Regions from separate parts of the Bacillus sp. GM2 genome, predicted to be linked through region 3. Evidence: riboswitches for the same ligand, from Rfam matches in the RefSeq annotation. Region 3 holds a riboswitch; each other region holds the start of a gene.

Region 1 (5,880 bases), 2.2 Mb from region 3:
AAAAAGCGAAAACCGCGCCAAGCGGAATACAGGAGATCATTGCGGTTCCGTTGACCAGCCCGTCAGCCCCGCTTATTTTCAGGGCTTCCCGGTAGCCTATTAAAAAGTGGATGATCGATAGGACATAACATAAGAGCATCATATAGTAAGGATTCATTTGTATACCCTCCTCTATTCGCTTTACTATATTACATTCAATAGAGGGAAAGATTATGCCTGTTTAAGTAGGAAAAAGAACAAAATATTATAGACGAAAAGATTTTCAATTACAATACATGTTTTTAAAAATATTTCCACTATAATCAAAATGAAAGATAAATTTAGGGGGTCATACAAAATGAAAAAAAGGCTGATGTCACTATTGGTCTGCATCCTGGTTTTAGTGCCGGCAGCAGGAGCTTTTGCCGCGCCGAAACAGGCCGAGCTTAAAGATTATCTTGAAGAAATAGGAATGACAGAAAAAGAATTGGAAGCCTATTTGCAGGATACATATGATGAGAGTTTAAAAGGTTTTGACTCGGTGGAAGAGTTGAAAGACTTTTTAGGGCAAAGACTGACTAAAAAGCTTTTGGCATCCTATTTGAAAGAATACGGATTGAGCGAAAAAGAAGCGGCTGACCTATTTGTTGAAAATGGCTATATGGAAAGCGGCCAAAACATTCTCGACGTGTTTATGTTTGAATACGAATTGGACGATGCGCTCTACACCGTGACATATGAAGAAGACGATTTTCAGATCGGAAACATGTTTCAAGAATTGGGTGTGGATGATCAGGAGTGGGAAAGACTCGTGAATCACCTCCGAAAAGTGCGCGATAACAATCCGAACCTTGAAAATGACTTGATGGCTCTTGGAGAACGTCTTGAAGCGGTAGCCGATTTCGAGTCTGTATCAGAGCTGTCAGCTCAGGATATCGCTGAAATGCTGTCCATTTTAAACGATCTTCAGAAGACGCTCGAAGTGAAAACGAAATATTATCTTGTTAAAGACGGAAAGAAAAAAGAAGTGTCTTTGACGACGCTTGTCAGTGCTGAAGATCTGAAGGGAGCAAGCCTCCTAGTGGAAGTATACGATCTGCAGGGCAATTTCATTTTGGATGTATTGCTGACGCCTGAAATGATCGGATCTGATTTAATTCATGACACAGGGTCGAAAGTGAAGCAAACCCAAACGGCTGTTAAACACGACGCAAAGAAATCTCATGTGAAAAAGACGGTTAAAGGTGCAAAGCTTCCGAAAACGGCCGGGCATTACGCAGAATGGTCGATCTTTGGCGCCGTTCTGATGTTTGGCGGATTGTTTATGGTCAGAAGGCTTCGAAAAGCGGCTTAACATTTTACTTCCCATTCTAAGTCTGTATAGAATGGGAAGTTTTTATAAGGAGTGAAAGGAAATTAAGGCACATCGAAAAAAGATCATCTGGCTTGCAGCCATTGCGATGGTTGCGTGCGGCGCTTATTTTACAACAACGAATGTGTTCAAGCTGATGCACGGCTACGCTCTATTTTCATTTCAGCAGATGAAAGAAGAGGAAAAGCCTGAAAAACCTCCGATTCAGACGACGAAAAAAGAAAAGACGGCAATTGATCAAACATTTGAAACCGGGGAGAAAATCGGTGATCTTGTTATTCCGAAAATCAATGCAAGGCTTCCGATATATCACGGAACAGATGAAGACGAGCTGCAAAAAGGCGTGGGCCATTTCGCAGGATCCGTTCTGCCTGGAGAAGATGACAACTCGGTTTTATCAGGCCACCGGGATACGGTTTTCCGAAAACTCGGCCGAGTGGGGAAAGGCGATCAGTTAATTGTTGAAGCTTCCTACGGAACTTTTACATACAAAGTGAAAAAGGTCCGAATCGTGGATGCGGATGACCGGACGGTGATAGTTCCAAAGCCGAGAGCGACATTGACGGTTTCCACCTGCTATCCTTTTGACTTTATCGGTTCAGCACCGGAGCGGTATATATTGGTCGCAGATTTGATTAAAACATAAAAAACAGCGGAATCTCAGGCGAATCCGCTGTTTTTTTATGTTATCTCATGTTTGTTCTGTTTTCTAGAAGTCTTGGTGCGGTTAGCAGCAGTATACAAAGGACGATTGTGCAGACAATGAAAGACGGAAGCATATACGTTCCATTATATACCAATGAATAAATCCATACCGGAGTGCCTTTAGGCGCATAGTTTCCAAAAAAGACAGCGCCGCTGATGACATGTGCGAGAAATTTCAGTCCGCTTCCAAGAAGGACGGCCAGCATAACATAGGAAATGATCTTTCCTTTTTGTTTCTCAAATGAAGCATTTCGGATCGATCCGGCAAAAAAGCCGCCGATTCCCGCGGCCGTAGGCGCGATAAAGTAATCAAGAAGAAGCTGCAGAGGATGAACAACGTAAAATCCTCCAGTGACAAATTGAAGCAATCCGGCTAAAAACCCGGTCGCCAGCCCTGCCTTGAGCCCCCATCTAAAGGAGATCAGGAAGATCGGAATCATCATGACGGCGATTGAACCGCCTTGAGGCATTTTTAAAAACATTCCGGACACCATATCAAGTATAAGTGCTATTCCTGTCATAATCGCAATTTCAATCAGCTGTACAAGTTGTTTAGATTGATTCATCATAACCCTCACTTTTGATGAACAAAGGGATACTGGACTTCTTTCCCAATAAAAAAAGCAATGCGGGGAAGGAGTAGGACAGTTTTCCACGCACTGCTTTGGATGCAATTAGAAATGACTTTGCCACATTCCTACGCCAGCATTAACTAACAGGTTCGAAGGGTCAGAACGGTCGTTCACTCTCAGCCCGGAGGCTCCCCTTGTGGTCATCAAGTTATTTAGTTATATTCTACTATACTAAAAAAAGAAACGGACGACAAGCTAATTTTTCGAAAAACTTTTGCTGAAACCCTCCAATATGTAGCAAGGCAAACATCTTTTCCTTTATAATAGAACTTATTCGTACGTACAAGATCAGTAAAGGGTTGATCTGATGGGTGAACTTACAAAATACAGCATGGTGAAAAATAAAATTAAATCGTGGATATATGAAGGCAAAGTGAAGCCGGGCGAAAAAATTCATTCGGAAAACGAATTGATGAAAATATTTGGTGTAAGCAGGCATACGATCCGGCAAGCGATTGGCGACCTTGTTCATGAAGGGCTTTTATACAGAGAGCAGGGCTCAGGGACGTATTGCTCCCACCGTCTTCAGCTTTCTGAAAAAGGAAGGGAAAGAAATAAGATGATCGGGGTCATGACGACTTACCTTTCGGATTACATTTTTCCTTCTATTATAAGAGGAATCGAATCGTCCCTGTCCAGTGAAGGATACACCCTTGTCGTCGCGAGCACCAATAATGACAATGAAAAAGAAAAACAATGCCTTGTGAATATGCTTGACAAAAAAATTGCCGGGTTGATCGTGGAGCCGACGAAAACAGGAAGCTTTAACCCGAATTTAAGTTACTATTTGACGCTTGAACAACATCATATTCCGTATTTGATGATCAACCAATTTTATCAGGAGTTAAATCCGCCCCATTTCATTTTGGATGATGAACACGGCGGTTTTATCGCCACGGAGCATTTGATTAAGCTCGGCCATGAAAAAGTGTTCGGTTTCTTTAAACAGGACGATATGCAGGGCGCCAACCGGATGAAAGGATTTATCCGTGCTTTCAGAGAAAACGGCTTGTCGTTTTACCCTGAAATGGTCGTGACGTACACAACAGAGAACAAAAAACAAAAAACGATAGCTGAAACCAGGAAGCGGCTTTCTTCATCAGACCGTCCGACTGCTATATTCTGCTATAACGACGAGATCGCGCTTATGGTGTTGGATGTCGTGAGGGAATTCGGTTTGAAGGTGCCGGAAGACATATCGATTGTGGGATATGACGACTCACACTTGAGCGAGGCATCTGAAGTGAAGCTGACGTCAGTCACCCATCCGAAAATGCAGATGGGGATTGAGGCGGCAAGATGGATGATTGCCAAAGTTGAGGGACGCAACACGGATCAGCTTGAGCATTCCACCGTCTACAAACCTGAACTGGTTGTCAGACATTCGACCGCCAAGCTGAAAAGGTAGGCTGTATAAGCTTTATCCGCCAACCAGCGTGAATGAAAATATATCCTGTTAAAAAGCTCCGGAATGAGGAGCTTTTTATTCAAGTGAAAGCTGATAGCGGAGAGTTTAATGTCATCCTCGAAGCTTCGGCCCATGTGCAGCTTTAGCAAATCGATTTTTAAAGACCGCTGTATACCTTTATATAGAAGAAAGCGGTAAGGAGAAATAAATGGCGTCAATTGCCGGCTGGTCGAGATAATCAGGAATCATCGGAGTCAAAATCATTTGATTATTATTTTTTTAAAAAAGCTATTGTGTAAAACGAAAATAGATGTTATATTTGTATCCGCCCCTAAAAAGGAGGCTTTATAAAAACAACTTCGAAAATCTTTTAAAAAAAGTTGTTGACATTCACAGTGATAGAATGTTATATTAGTAAAGTCGCTTCTTCGAGAGGCGGAAATGATCTTTGAAAACTAAACAAGACAAAACGTACCTGTTAATTCATTAAATAAATCGCACACATGTTGTGCGTAGTCATTATCAAACTTCATGGAGAGTTTGATCCTGGCTCAGGACGAACGCTGGCGGCGTGCCTAATACATGCAAGTCGAGCGGACCGACGGGAGCTTGCTCCCTTAGGTCAGCGGCGGACGGGTGAGTAACACGTGGGTAACCTGCCTGTAAGACTGGGATAACTCCGGGAAACCGGGGCTAATACCGGATGCTTAATTGAACCGCATGGTTCAATTATAAAAGGTGGCTTCGGCTACCACTTACAGATGGACCCGCGGCGCATTAGCTAGTTGGTGAGGTAACGGCTCACCAAGGCAACGATGCGTAGCCGACCTGAGAGGGTGATCGGCCACACTGGGACTGAGACACGGCCCAGACTCCTACGGGAGGCAGCAGTAGGGAATCTTCCGCAATGGACGAAAGTCTGACGGAGCAACGCCGCGTGAGTGATGAAGGTTTTCGGATCGTAAAACTCTGTTGTTAGGGAAGAACAAGTACCGTTCGAATAGGGCGGTACCTTGACGGTACCTAACCAGAAAGTCACGGCTAACTACGTGCCAGCAGCCGCGGTAATACGTAGGTGGCAAGCGTTGTCCGGAATTATTGGGCGTAAAGCGCGCGCAGGCGGTTTCTTAAGTCTGATGTGAAAGCCCCCGGCTCAACCGGGGAGGGTCATTGGAAACTGGGGAACTTGAGTGCAGAAGAGGAGAGTGGAATTCCACGTGTAGCGGTGAAATGCGTAGAGATGTGGAGGAACACCAGTGGCGAAGGCGACTCTCTGGTCTGTAACTGACGCTGAGGCGCGAAAGCGTGGGGAGCGAACAGGATTAGATACCCTGGTAGTCCACGCCGTAAACGATGAGTGCTAAGTGTTAGAGGGTTTCCGCCCTTTAGTGCTGCAGCAAACGCATTAAGCACTCCGCCTGGGGAGTACGGTCGCAAGACTGAAACTCAAAGGAATTGACGGGGGCCCGCACAAGCGGTGGAGCATGTGGTTTAATTCGAAGCAACGCGAAGAACCTTACCAGGTCTTGACATCCTCTGACAACCCTAGAGATAGGGCTTCCCCTTCGGGGGCAGAGTGACAGGTGGTGCATGGTTGTCGTCAGCTCGTGTCGTGAGATGTTGGGTTAAGTCCCGCAACGAGCGCAACCCTTGATCTTAGTTGCCAGCATTCAGTTGGGCACTCTAAGGTGACTGCCGGTGACAAACCGGAGGAAGGTGGGGATGACGTCAAATCATCATGCCCCTTATGACCTGGGCTACACACGTGCTACAATGGGCAGAAC
Region 2 (5,880 bases), on a different contig from region 3:
ACTTAATGGAGGACGCAGCAACGGCGGAGATTTCCAGAGCCCAGCTTTGGCAATGGATTCGCCATCCGAAAGGGGTTCTTGACGACGGCCGGAAAGTGACCTCCGAAATGGTCAAGATGATGAAAGAGGAAGAAATGCAGAAAATCTTCGAAGAAGCCGGCATAGAACATTTTCGGAGCGGCCGGTTTGAAGAGGCCGGACAGTTATTTGAACAGCTGATTTTGGATGATGAATTCGCGGAATTTCTAACGATACCGGCTTATGAAAATATATAATGGGGGAATGTGCGATGCTGAAAGAAAAACAACTCGCAGAAAGCTGGGAGCATGAAGAACGTTGGAAAGGGATTACAAGGCCGTATCAGGCGGCTGACGTCATTCGGCTGAGGGGCACGCTCGAGATTGAATACACGATTGCAAGGCGCGGCGCCGAAAAGCTGTGGAAGCTTCTCCACACAGAGGATTTCGTCCCGGCGCTGGGCGCTTTGACCGGAAACCAAGCCATGCAGCAAGTAAAAGCCGGATTGAAAGCGATTTATTTAAGCGGCTGGCAGGTGGCAGCCGATGCCAATATGTCAGGGAGCATGTATCCGGACCAAAGCCTTTATCCGGCAAACAGCGTGCCGGAAGTCGTCAAAAAAATCAACCGCACGCTGCAGCGCGCCGATCAAATTCACCATATGGAAGGGAAAGAAGACATCGATTGGTTTGCTCCGATTGTGGCCGACGCTGAAGCGGGCTTCGGCGGCCAGCTGAATGTGTTCGAGCTGATGAAAAGCATGATTGAAGCCGGCGCCGCGGGAGTTCACTTTGAAGATCAGCTGTCGTCTGAGAAAAAGTGCGGACATTTGGGCGGAAAAGTGCTGCTTCCAACGCAAACGGCGGTGCGTAATTTGATTGCCGCGCGTCTCGCCGCAGATGTGATGGGAGTCCCGACCATTCTTATTGCCCGCACGGACGCGAATGCGGCCGACCTGATCACAAGCGACGTCGATTCATATGATGCGCCGTTTTTGACCGGAGAACGAACAGCGGAAGGGTTCTTCAAAACAAAGCCGGGCCTTGATCAGGCGATTGCCAGAGGTTTGGCGTATGCGCCTTATGCCGATTTGATCTGGTGTGAAACGTCTGAGCCGAATATTGAAGAAGCCCGCCGGTTTGCACAGGCGATCCATGAAAAATTCCCGGGCAAACTGCTCGCCTACAACTGCTCCCCTTCGTTCAACTGGAAGGCCAAACTGGATGATAACACGATCTTGAACTTCCAGAAACAGCTCAGTGAAATGGGCTATAAATTTCAATTTGTCACACTGGCAGGCTTCCACGCCTTAAACCACGGCATGTTTGAATTGGCCCGCCAATATAAGCACCGCGGAATGGCGGCGTACTCTGATCTGCAGCAGGCCGAGTTTGCCAGCGAAGTCCACGGCTATACGGCGACAAGGCATCAGCGCGAAGTCGGAACGAGCTACTTTGATGAAGTCGCCCAGGTTGTGACAGGCGGGACTTCATCAACCACTGCACTGAAGGGATCGACTGAAGCGGAACAATTTCAATCATAAAAACGTAAAAAGCCGCCCAATCACGGGCGGCTTGCTTGTTGTCTATCAAGTTAGCAATTGACATCATTGGAAGGGGCGGTAAAAGGGTTTTCCCTAATAACAGTCAGTGTCTGATGATTCTTGTTGGTTCTTTTGGCCGGCCGGTTGTCTTTGCTGAAAGAATAGAACAAATACACAGCCATTGTCAAAATCAAGATAAACATCATCATAAATATCCCCTCCAAATGTTTTGTCTTCACTATATTAGACGAACAAGCCTGCAAAAAGGTTTCAGAAAATTAACATTTTTCCATAAATATTTTACCCGCTGCATCTTCTGTATGAAACCCGGCGGTTTTATACAAGAATAAAACTGAAAAACTCAGGTTGACATCATAATCATTGATGTGTAGAGTAAAAGTTAATGTAATAGGAAGTCCACTAGGGGAGCCGTAAGCCGGCTGAGACAAGAAGCGATCTTGGACCCTTTGAACCTGATCTAGTTCATACTAGCGTAGGGAAGTGGAGCCGGTGTCTTTATGATTTCATCATACAAAGGCCGCTCCATTTTGGGGCGGCTTTTTTGCGTATAAAGCGGCTCGCTCCCCCTGTGCCTTCCTTATAAAACCGATTGCTGAGGAGGCTATCTACATGAGTTTTTCTGCAGAACTGCGCCGCGAGGCAGACCCTATTTTTGAAGCCATTTTTGAGCATCCGTTTGTATTGGAGCTGGCGTCCGGGAGGCTGAAAAAGGAGCAGCTTATTCATTATGTGAAGCAAGATTACGAGTATTTGAACGCTTTTATTCAAATCTACGGAATTGCGATTTCCAAGTGTCAAAACCGGAAAGACATGGAGATGTTTCATGAGCAGATTTCGTTTGTATTAAACAGCGAAGTGCACCCGCACAACAACCTGTGCCGGGCCGCGGGGGTGGCGTATGAATCTCTGCAGGGCTATCCGCTTGCACCTTCTGCCCATCATTATATCCGCCATATGCTGACGGCGGCGCACGAAGGCACGCTGGGAGAGATATTAGCCGTCTTGCTGCCTTGTCCGTGGACATATTGGGAGATCGGAAAAAAATTGATGATGGACGTTCAGCCTGACCCGTCGCATCCATTTTATGACTGGATCTGTTTTTACGGAGACAGAACCGATTCGATCACGACAAAGTTTTGCGCCCGCCTGGATGAATGGGCCGAAACAGCGGGCAAGGCTGAAAAAGAAAAAATGAAGGAGCTCTTTTTGCAAAGCTGTCAGCTTGAATACGGCTTTTGGGAGATGGCTTATACGGTTGAAGATTGGCCTGTGGAAATGGAGGCGGTGAGACGATGAATTGGAACATGAAAGAAGTCGTGATGGCAGTGATCTTGTCTGTTGCATGCGGCGTCATTTACTTAGGATGGTCCACCTTGTGGATCCCTGTTTCAGCTATTGTCGGGCCCGTCGGAGCGAACTTTATGTTCGGCATTTGGGTGATCGCCAGCCCGATTGTCGCTTATATCATCCGTAAACCGGGTGCGGCGCTGATTGCCGAGACGGCGGCTGCGGCGGTCGAACTGCTGACTGGAAGCCACTTTGGGCTGTCAGCATTATTAATCGGTGTGTTCCAGGGAGCCGGTGCGGAAATCGCGTTTGCGATCTTTCGCTATAAGCGTTATAACTTGTTTACCCTTATGCTTTCCGGTGCGCTTGCCGCGGTCGGAAGCATGACATACAGCCTGATGGCGAACGGTTTTGCCTACTATACGACGCAAACGCTGATCTTGACGCTTATCATCCAAATCATCAGCGGCATTGTACTCGGCGGCTGGCTGGCAAAAGCCGTTGTCGAAGCGCTTGCGAAAACGGGAGTCCTGAACCAGTATGAGATCATGAAGGAACAGCGGAAGAAGGATGATGCCGATGCGTTCATTTCTCGGATGCAGTAACCTTTCCGTCCGTTTTTATCATCGTCCTGAAACAGTCCTGGACCGGGTCTCGCTGTCGATTGGGCAGGGCGAAAAATTGCTGATACTCGGTCCGAGCGGAAGCGGCAAATCGACGCTGTTGTCCGTGCTTTCCGGCATCATTCCTGAACATATCGAAGCTGAAGTCACAGGCGAAGTCAATCGCAGAAAGAGCGCCGGCGTTATGTTTCAGGATCCGGATTCGCAGTTTTGCATGCTTCATGTTGATGAAGAAATCGCTTTTAGCCTAGAAAACCGGTCCGTCTCCCGAAAAGATATGGACGGCATCATCTCGGAGCTGATGGAGCAAGTCGGCTTAAAGATAGATAAGAAAACGCCGATCGAAACCTTGTCAGGCGGGATGAAGCAGAGACTGGCATTAGCGTGCCTGCTCGCTCTGGAGCCTGAAGTGCTGTTTTTTGACGAGCCGACGGCGCAGCTGGACCCTGCCAGCCGGAAAGACATCTTTGCCTTGCTTCGTAACGTTTCCCGAAAAAGCGGACAGACGATGGTGTTCGTCGAACACGTGCTGGACGGCTGTATCGAGTGGATGGACCGCGTCATTCTTTTCAATGGAAAGGGACAGATCATCGCTGACGGAAAGCCGGAAGAAATCGTGAAACATTTTCAGCAGGAGATGAAAGCGGCGGGCATCTGGCAGCCGAAACTGTACCCTGCGGTATGGGAAGATGTCATCACACAAGATGATCATCCGCTCGCCGTCAAGCTCTCTTCTACATTGAAAATGAAAGAGGAGGAGGCGAAAAACAGGCCTGCAGCGGACAGAGACATATTGATCCGCGCAGACGACGCGGCGATCGGCTATCGGAAAAAGATCGTGGCCGACGGCATCACCCTTGAGATTCCAAGGGGGGAATGGATTTCGGTCATCGGCGAGAACGGCAGCGGAAAGAGTACGTTTTTAAAAAGTCTGATCAGGCTTGAAGCGGTCAAAAAAGGGCGCCTTTATCTGGAGGATCGGGAGCTGAAGAAATGGTCCGACCGTATGCTCTATGAGAAGGCCGGCTTTGTTTTTCAAAATCCCGAGCTTCAATTTATTCGGGACACGGTGTTTGATGAGATCGCGTTCGGGGCGAGACAGCGGGGCTGGCCGGAGGACCGGGTTGAAAAGAAAACGGCTGAATTGCTGCAGGAATTCGGACTTGACGCTCATCAAAAAGCGCACCCCTTTACATTAAGCCTCGGGCAGAAACGACGTTTAAGCGTTGCGACGATGCTTTTGTTTGACCAGGATCTGCTGCTGCTTGACGAGCCGACATTCGGTCAGGACGAAAGGACGGCGCAAGAATTAATCAAGCGGTTAAAGGAACGGCAGGAACGGGGAACGACGATTGTGATGGTGACGCATGACATGGACATCGTAGACGAGCATTCCGGCCGGGTCATCGTGTTTCATCAAGGGAAAGCGGCATATCAAGGAACGCCGTATCGATTATTCTCTGATCAAGGCCTCGTCCGCCGCTTCTCGTTGATACCGCCGCTTCATTACCGGTTCATGCATGAAAGAAAGGAGAGGGTTCCCGTATGAAAAGCAATGGTTCACTTCTTTCAGCATTGAACCCGAGTGCCAAGCTCTTTTCCCACCTCCTGGTCATGTGCTTGCTCATGTTTGTTTCAAATCCGAAACCGACTCTATTCATTTGGCTGTTTGCGGTTGCCGTCGGAATTTTTTTCGGGGGATGGACTTTGTCTTATTTAAGTAAACGGCTGTTGCCTTATCTCGTCTTTTTTATTCTCGTATTCTGGATGATGGCCGCTTTTGGAAAAGGTGAGGAAACGATTTGGGAATGGGCCTGGTTCCGCGTCACCGAGGAAAGCGTCGGCAATGGACTGACAATCGCGCTCCGGATGCTCGGCTTTGTCACATACGGTCTTTTGTTTACGTCAACAACCGATTTGACGCAGTTTATTATGAGCCTGATTCATCAATGCAGATTGTCGCCTAAATGGGCTTATGGCTTGCTGGCCGGCTTCCGTTTTGTCCCGCTTTTTCAGTCTGAGCTTTCGCAGATGAAGGCGGCGCACAAAATTAGGGGCTATAAGCAAAAAAACAGCTGGAAGGCGTTTATTCGCTATGCGCTGCCTTTGTTTTCGCAAGGCATCCGCAAATCGGAAAGAATCGCCGTTGCTATGGAAGCGAGAGGGTTTACCGGTACAAAAGACCGCACCTACTATCAAACAGCGCGGCTTTCCGGAAAAGACTTCGTTTATTTTGCGGGTCCGGCGTCAGTCGCAGCGGGAATTTTGCTCATTTTTTAAGAAGGTTTTTTACAGGGCCGCACTGCGGCTCTTTTTTTATAAATCGGGCACGGACGGGCATTCTGTAAAATGTAAATATTTCGGACGTTGACTGAAACATATTGACCT
Region 3 (5,880 bases):
GCTTCAACCGCTTCTTTCTTATGTTTTTTATGCCATTTCACAGCCTTGTCATACACCTTCAGAAAACGGATCACCTCATCCGGATACTTCTCAGCAAATTCGCTTCGTACAAGCGTAAAACCCGGGGAATACTTGTCGATTTGTTCCCCGTCAACCAATATTTCCGCGTCACTTTTGATCGTCTTAAGGGACAAAAACGGCTCCCAAATCGACCATGCATCAATCGCGCCGCTGTCAAATGCCGGCATGGCTTCGTCAGGCTGAAGCTGAATGATGTTGACGTCTGTTGGCTCTAAACCTGCTTTATCAATCACTTTATACAGAAAATCGAACCCGCTGCTGCCTTTTGCCACCGCCACCTTCTTTCCTTTCAAATCTTTTACCTCATCGATGCCGCTCCCTTTTTTCACAAGAATGCCGTTCGCCTTTAAACCGTCTTGCGAAAGACCGATTTCTTTAAAATCAATGCCGGCCGCCTGCCCTGCGATCACCGGTGAATTTCCGACTTGGGAAAAATCAAGTTTACCTGCGGCAAGACCTTCAAACTGCGGCGGACCGCTTTGAAACTCTGTCCATTTCACTTGAATCCCTTCTTTTGCGAACTCTTTTTCAAACCAGCCTTTTTCTTTCGCAAGGAGCAACGGGCTTAAGCTTTGCTGCACTCCGATGTTGATCTCTTTTAAATCTCCGCCCCCTCCGCTTGATTGGGCTGCTGAACAGCCCGCAAGAAGCATCAGGCAGCCCAGCATATACAACGGCCATTTTTTCACGTTTTTCCGCTCCTTTCTGCTCAAATCCCTGAACCTTCCTGAAAGCTGAATGTTTCCGTTGTCTCGAATTCTTTTAGCACTTTTTGTCTGATTGATTGAAAAACGGGCGATGTTCTGCTGCGCGGAAATGGCAGATCGACCGGAATCAGCTTATGGATTCTCCCCGGCTTTGCGGTAAGAATCGCGACCCGGTTGGCTAAATACACTGATTCGTCAATATCGTGCGTCACGAGGATCATCGTCATCTTCTTTTCTCGCCAAATGTCTGTCAGTACATCCTGCAGATGCTTTCTCGTAAAGGCGTCCAAGGCGCCGAAGGGTTCATCAAGCAGCAAAATTTCTGGCTCCCTGAGCAAAGCTCTGGCAATCGCGACCCGCTGCGACATACCGCCGGACAGCTCGCGCGGATACTGTTTCTCCGCGCCTTTCAGCCGCACCGTTTCAATCAATTCATCGACTTTTTTTCGCACCGCCGGTTCTTTCAGGCTTAAATCTGCGGCGATATTTTGCTCAACCGTCAGCCATGGAAAAAGCCGATGCTCTTGAAAGATGAAGCCTTGCTGAATCCCCGGGCCCTTAATTTCTCTTCCGTTCATGCTGATTCGCCCTTCATAATCCCCGTCAAGACCGGCAGCGATTTTTAAGAGCGTGCTTTTCCCGCACCCGCTTGGACCGATGACAGTCAGAAATTCGCCGTTTTCGACCGTCAGTTTCACGTCTTGAAGCACGCTTGTTTTAAGGCTGCCGTTTCCAAATGCTTTTTCATTCACACGAATTGATAAAGACATCTTGTTCCCCTTTCTTTTCTAAACTGAAAATAAAAAACTCTTATCCCAATTGAGATAAGAGCCTTCGGTTGACCGATCAGCGCTGATGGAATTTTCCGAAATATTAAACAACATACTAATTCATATTATTCCGACCTGTCAACCCCATATTATAAAAAAACAGATGAAAGGTTCCCCTTTCATCTCAGATTGTTGACAAAATCCCAAAACGACTTTTAGTTTTGGGATTTTGTCATCCTTTCAGCGTGATTGAAAACCCTTGCAGTCTAGGAAGGCCGAGCATCGGAGCGGAGCGAATGTTGGAATTCGTGAGCACCGACGCGCAGGCCTGACAACGAATGCGAGGGTTTGCCGACACGCTGAGATGAAAGGTTCCCCTTTCATCTGCTGTATTGCCCGTCTTTAACTGTAAATGCTGCCGCCTGCTTTTTTAAATTCCTTCGCCTTCTCTTCCAATCCTTTTTGAATTGCCTTTTCTTCATCAAGGTCGTTTTCCTTGGCGTAGTCGCGAATATCCTGGGAAATCCTCATACTGCAAAATTTAGGCCCGCACATTGAACAAAAGTGTGCTGTTTTGGCGCCTTCCGCAGGAAGGGTTTCGTCATGGTATTCAAGCGCTCTTTCCGGATCGAGCGACAAATTGAACTGGTCCCGCCAGCGGAATTCAAAGCGCGCCTTGGAAAGCGCGTCATCGCGGATTTGCGCGCCGGGGTGCCCTTTTGCAAGGTCAGCCGCATGGGCCGCGATTTTGTATGTTATGACGCCTTCGCGGACATCGTCTTTGTTCGGCAGTCCCAAATGCTCCTTCGGCGTCACATAGCAAAGCATGGCCGTACCGTACCAGCCGATCATCGCCGCTCCGATCGCCGATGTAATATGGTCGTAGCCCGGTGCAATATCGGTCGTCAGCGGGCCGAGCGTGTAAAACGGCGCCTCTTTGCAAATCTCCATCTGCTTGTCGACATTCTCTTTGATTTTATGCATCGGCACGTGTCCCGGGCCTTCGATCATCACTTGAACATCATGCTTCCAGGCAATTTTCGTCAGCTCGCCGAGCGTCTCCAATTCGGCAAATTGGGCTTCATCATTCGCATCGGCAATCGAGCCGGGCCGGAGGCCGTCACCGAGCGAAAATGCGATATCGTATGTTTTCATAATCTCGCAAATCTCTTCAAAATGGGTGTACAGAAAGCTTTCCTCATGATGAGCCAAACACCATTGCGCCATAATTGCCCCGCCGCGGGATACGATTCCGGTGACGCGCTTTGCCGTCAGCGGCACATACCGAAGAAGGACGCCGGCATGAATCGTAAAATAATCAACGCCTTGTTCAGCCTGTTCGATTAATGTATCGCGGTAAATCTCCCAAGTGAGATCTTCCGCGACGCCGTTTACTTTTTCAAGCGCCTGATAAATCGGCACGGTTCCTACAGGAACTGGACAATTGCGGATGATCCACTCCCTCGTTGTATGAATATCTTTACCTGTGGACAAGTCCATCATCGTATCGGCGCCCCAGCGGATGGCCCATGTCATTTTTTCCACTTCTTCTTCAATCGAAGAGGTGACAGCGGAATTGCCGATGTTGGCATTGATTTTGACGTGGAAGTTGCGGCCGATAATCATCGGTTCGCTTTCCGGATGGTTGATGTTTGACGGAATAATCGCCCGTCCGCTTGCCACTTCATCACGAACAAATTCGGGAGATACGTGCTCTCGGATCGCGATAAATTCCATCTCGGGCGTAATGATCCCCTTTCTTGCGTAATGCAGCTGGGTGACATTTTGACCTTTTTTCGCGCGCAGCGGTTTTCGTTTCAACCCTGGATAGCTGTGGCTCGCTTTCTCTTTGCTTTTATAGCCGTTATCCTCCGGTCTGATTTCTCTGCCTTCATATTCTTCGGTATCGCCGCGCTCCCTGATCCAGGTCGCCCGCAAAGGTTTCAGCCCCTTCAGAATATCAACCTCCGCATTCGCGTCCGTATAAGGACCGCTTGTGTCGTAAACGCGGACAGGCTGATTTTCTTCGGCGCCAAACGAACCCGTCGTCGGACTTAGCGAAATTTCTCTCATCGGCACTTGAATGTCAGGCCGCGCCCCTTCGACATACACTTTGCGGCTCCCTGAAAAACTTGACATGATCGAGATGTTTTTTTGCTGTACTGACTCCTGTTTCATGTAAAAATCCTTCCCCTCTAAAAAATTGATCAGGACGAAACTCCGGAACAGCACCAGCACAAAAAAACCAGGCTCATATGATGAACCTGGTTTTACAGTCAGTAAAATCACTGGAAGACAGACGGACCATACCCATTCCCCATCTTCTCCCGAATCCTTTTTACTTCCCCACGCTGGTACGAACCAGATCAGGTCCAAAGGGTTAAGAAACACGTGTTTCTCTCTCAGCCCGCAATCGGGCACCCCTAGTAAAGCTATTCAATTCATTTTTTATCGTAACACACCGATTTGGCAAGTGAAAAGGAAGGAAAAATATATGAATCTTTTTCACTATAAAAGGGATCAGAGCGGCGCACCCAATGATTATAAATTGCGATGAAGCACATCGAGTATATGTTTCAAATCCGCCGCCTCAATTTGGCCAGGCGCGGATGCTTTTTTAGCTGCGCCAAACGTCACGGCCGAGCCAAATACCTCTCCGGCGAGCCGGCTGATCAAGCCTTTTCCGGCCATCGACATCGTGATAATCGGCCGCTTCGCATACCGCTCATGCATCATATGAGTCGCCTCAAGCAACACCAGCACATCTGCCGGTGTTTCAGGCATCACCGCGATCTTAGGGAAATCGGCGCCAAGATCCTGGGCTTTTCGGAGACGGGAAACGATCTCTTCCGCTCTCGGCGTCTTCCCGAAATCGTGGTTGGATATAATGACAAAGACATGCTGCATATGAGCCGCTTGAACCAGCTTTTCCACTTTATGCTCTTCATTGAACAGCTCGACATCAATCACATCTGCCAGCCCTGTTTTGACTACGGCATGATTCAAGGCAAAGTAAAATTCCTTACCGACTTCTTTTTCGCCGCCTTCCTCCGCGCTGCGAAATGTAAATATCAACGGGATATCCTTTAAGATCTCCCGGATGTCAGCCAATACCTCTTTCACTTTGTCAACGTCTTCGACATCTTCAAAAAAATCCGCCCGCCATTCGGCAAGATCCGGATTAATGGATAGAAGAAAAGCAGCTTCTTCTTTCAACTGTTCATGCGTTTTTCCGATGAGCGGCACGCAAATTTTCGGGGCTCCTTCTCCGATGGCCACCCCTCGTATCTTCACCGTATTCACCAACGGCCTCACTCCTGTTCTCTATATTACAAGGGTCTTTGCATTAACGGTACCGAAGATTGACCGTAAGCACAAGCAGAAATTAAGAAAGAACGCTAAACGCTTAAACCACTCATATACCAAGATGAGATCACCTTTCGAAAGCTTGCTTATTTAAAAATGAATCTACTATTCCTTGCAGAATACGACTCATTTCTTCAGGAGTTTCCTTCCGGCCTCTCTCAAACCATTTTGAAAGGATGTTCCAAAAGCCCCCTGCGCTGAATGAAAGCCCATACTCCAAATCGATTTTGCTTTTGAAATGAAAGGTTTCTTCTTTAAACTTTTGATGAAGATCCGGAAGTAGTTCATTATATTTCTCAACAACCAAATAAAACAATTGATTCTGATGAAGGGCTTGTAAAAAATCGGCATGTCGGCTCCAAAAGTTGAAGTATGCATGTCCAAGACTGGATAAGTCAATATGTTTTTCCTGAACAATGTAATTGGAATACTCACTGCAAAGCTGCTCAAAATAGCGGTCTAATATATCTTTTTTTGAATGGAAATGCCGATAAAATGTTCTTCTGTCAAGCTGCGCTTTTTCCGCTATCTCTGTAATGGTAATGTCTGAAAAGCTTTTTTCCTTCATAAGCTCCAACAATGATAGCGTCAGCCAGCTTTTAGATTGCTGAGCTGTTTTTGAGGGCATTTGCTTCATATTCTCGCTCCTGTCGCACTTTTTATGGCAATGTAGCACTTTTCGTTGGCTTATTGACTTTGTTCTCTATGAAATGTCACAATTGTGGCACATAAGAGGGGGAAAGTAAATGGAAAACATGCAATTTATCGCTTGGATGCTGCCGATCTTATTTATACTGCATGATTTTGAAGAGATGGTGATGGTCGAGGCATGGGGCAAAAGATATCGAAGCAAACTGAAACAACTGAAAAAAGCTTCATTCGGACATGCCAAAACCGCTTCTTTTGTTTGCGCTGTGCTCGAAGAATTTATTCTAGCTGTTGGTGTAACTGTCATC

The links. A riboswitch is a leader RNA that binds a small molecule or an ion and turns the genes downstream of it on or off. The one in region 3 is predicted to bind thiamine pyrophosphate.
Region 1: it holds a riboswitch for thiamine pyrophosphate, as region 3 does, so the genes downstream of both, thiT (energy-coupled thiamine transporter ThiT) here and thiC (phosphomethylpyrimidine synthase ThiC) in region 3, are expected to answer to the same signal.
Region 2: it holds a riboswitch for thiamine pyrophosphate, as region 3 does, so the genes downstream of both, tenA (thiaminase II) here and thiC (phosphomethylpyrimidine synthase ThiC) in region 3, are expected to answer to the same signal.

Annotation. Positions count from the first base shown of each region.
Region 1 is NZ_JBRKSZ010000007.1:416,756-422,635, forward strand. It holds gene ACVC9U_RS03050 (hypothetical protein) at 1-157, opposite strand, end outside; gene ACVC9U_RS03055 (processed acidic surface protein) at 338-1,333, shown strand; gene ACVC9U_RS03060 (class D sortase) at 1,440-1,997, shown strand; gene thiT (energy-coupled thiamine transporter ThiT) at 2,038-2,622, opposite strand; TPP riboswitch at 2,734-2,833, opposite strand; gene ACVC9U_RS03070 (GntR family transcriptional regulator) at 2,996-4,096, shown strand; rRNA gene ACVC9U_RS03075 (16S ribosomal RNA) at 4,625-5,880, shown strand, end outside.
Region 2 is NZ_JBRKSZ010000008.1:1,137,926-1,143,805, forward strand. It holds gene aceB (malate synthase A) at 1-275, shown strand, start outside; gene aceA (isocitrate lyase) at 290-1,561, shown strand; gene ACVC9U_RS20440 (hypothetical protein) at 1,612-1,770, opposite strand; TPP riboswitch at 1,974-2,078, shown strand; gene tenA (thiaminase II) at 2,192-2,878, shown strand; gene ACVC9U_RS20450 (ECF transporter S component) at 2,875-3,474, shown strand; gene ACVC9U_RS20455 (ABC transporter ATP-binding protein) at 3,449-5,041, shown strand; gene ACVC9U_RS20460 (energy-coupling factor transporter transmembrane component T family protein) at 5,038-5,772, shown strand.
Region 3 is NZ_JBRKSZ010000007.1:2,629,169-2,635,048, forward strand. It holds gene ACVC9U_RS14410 (aliphatic sulfonate ABC transporter substrate-binding protein) at 1-770, opposite strand, end outside; gene ACVC9U_RS14415 (ABC transporter ATP-binding protein) at 791-1,558, opposite strand; gene thiC (phosphomethylpyrimidine synthase ThiC) at 1,961-3,736, opposite strand; TPP riboswitch at 3,885-3,993, opposite strand; gene aroD (type I 3-dehydroquinate dehydratase) at 4,100-4,864, opposite strand; gene ACVC9U_RS14430 (TetR/AcrR family transcriptional regulator) at 4,992-5,561, opposite strand; gene ACVC9U_RS14435 (HXXEE domain-containing protein) at 5,671-5,880, shown strand, end outside.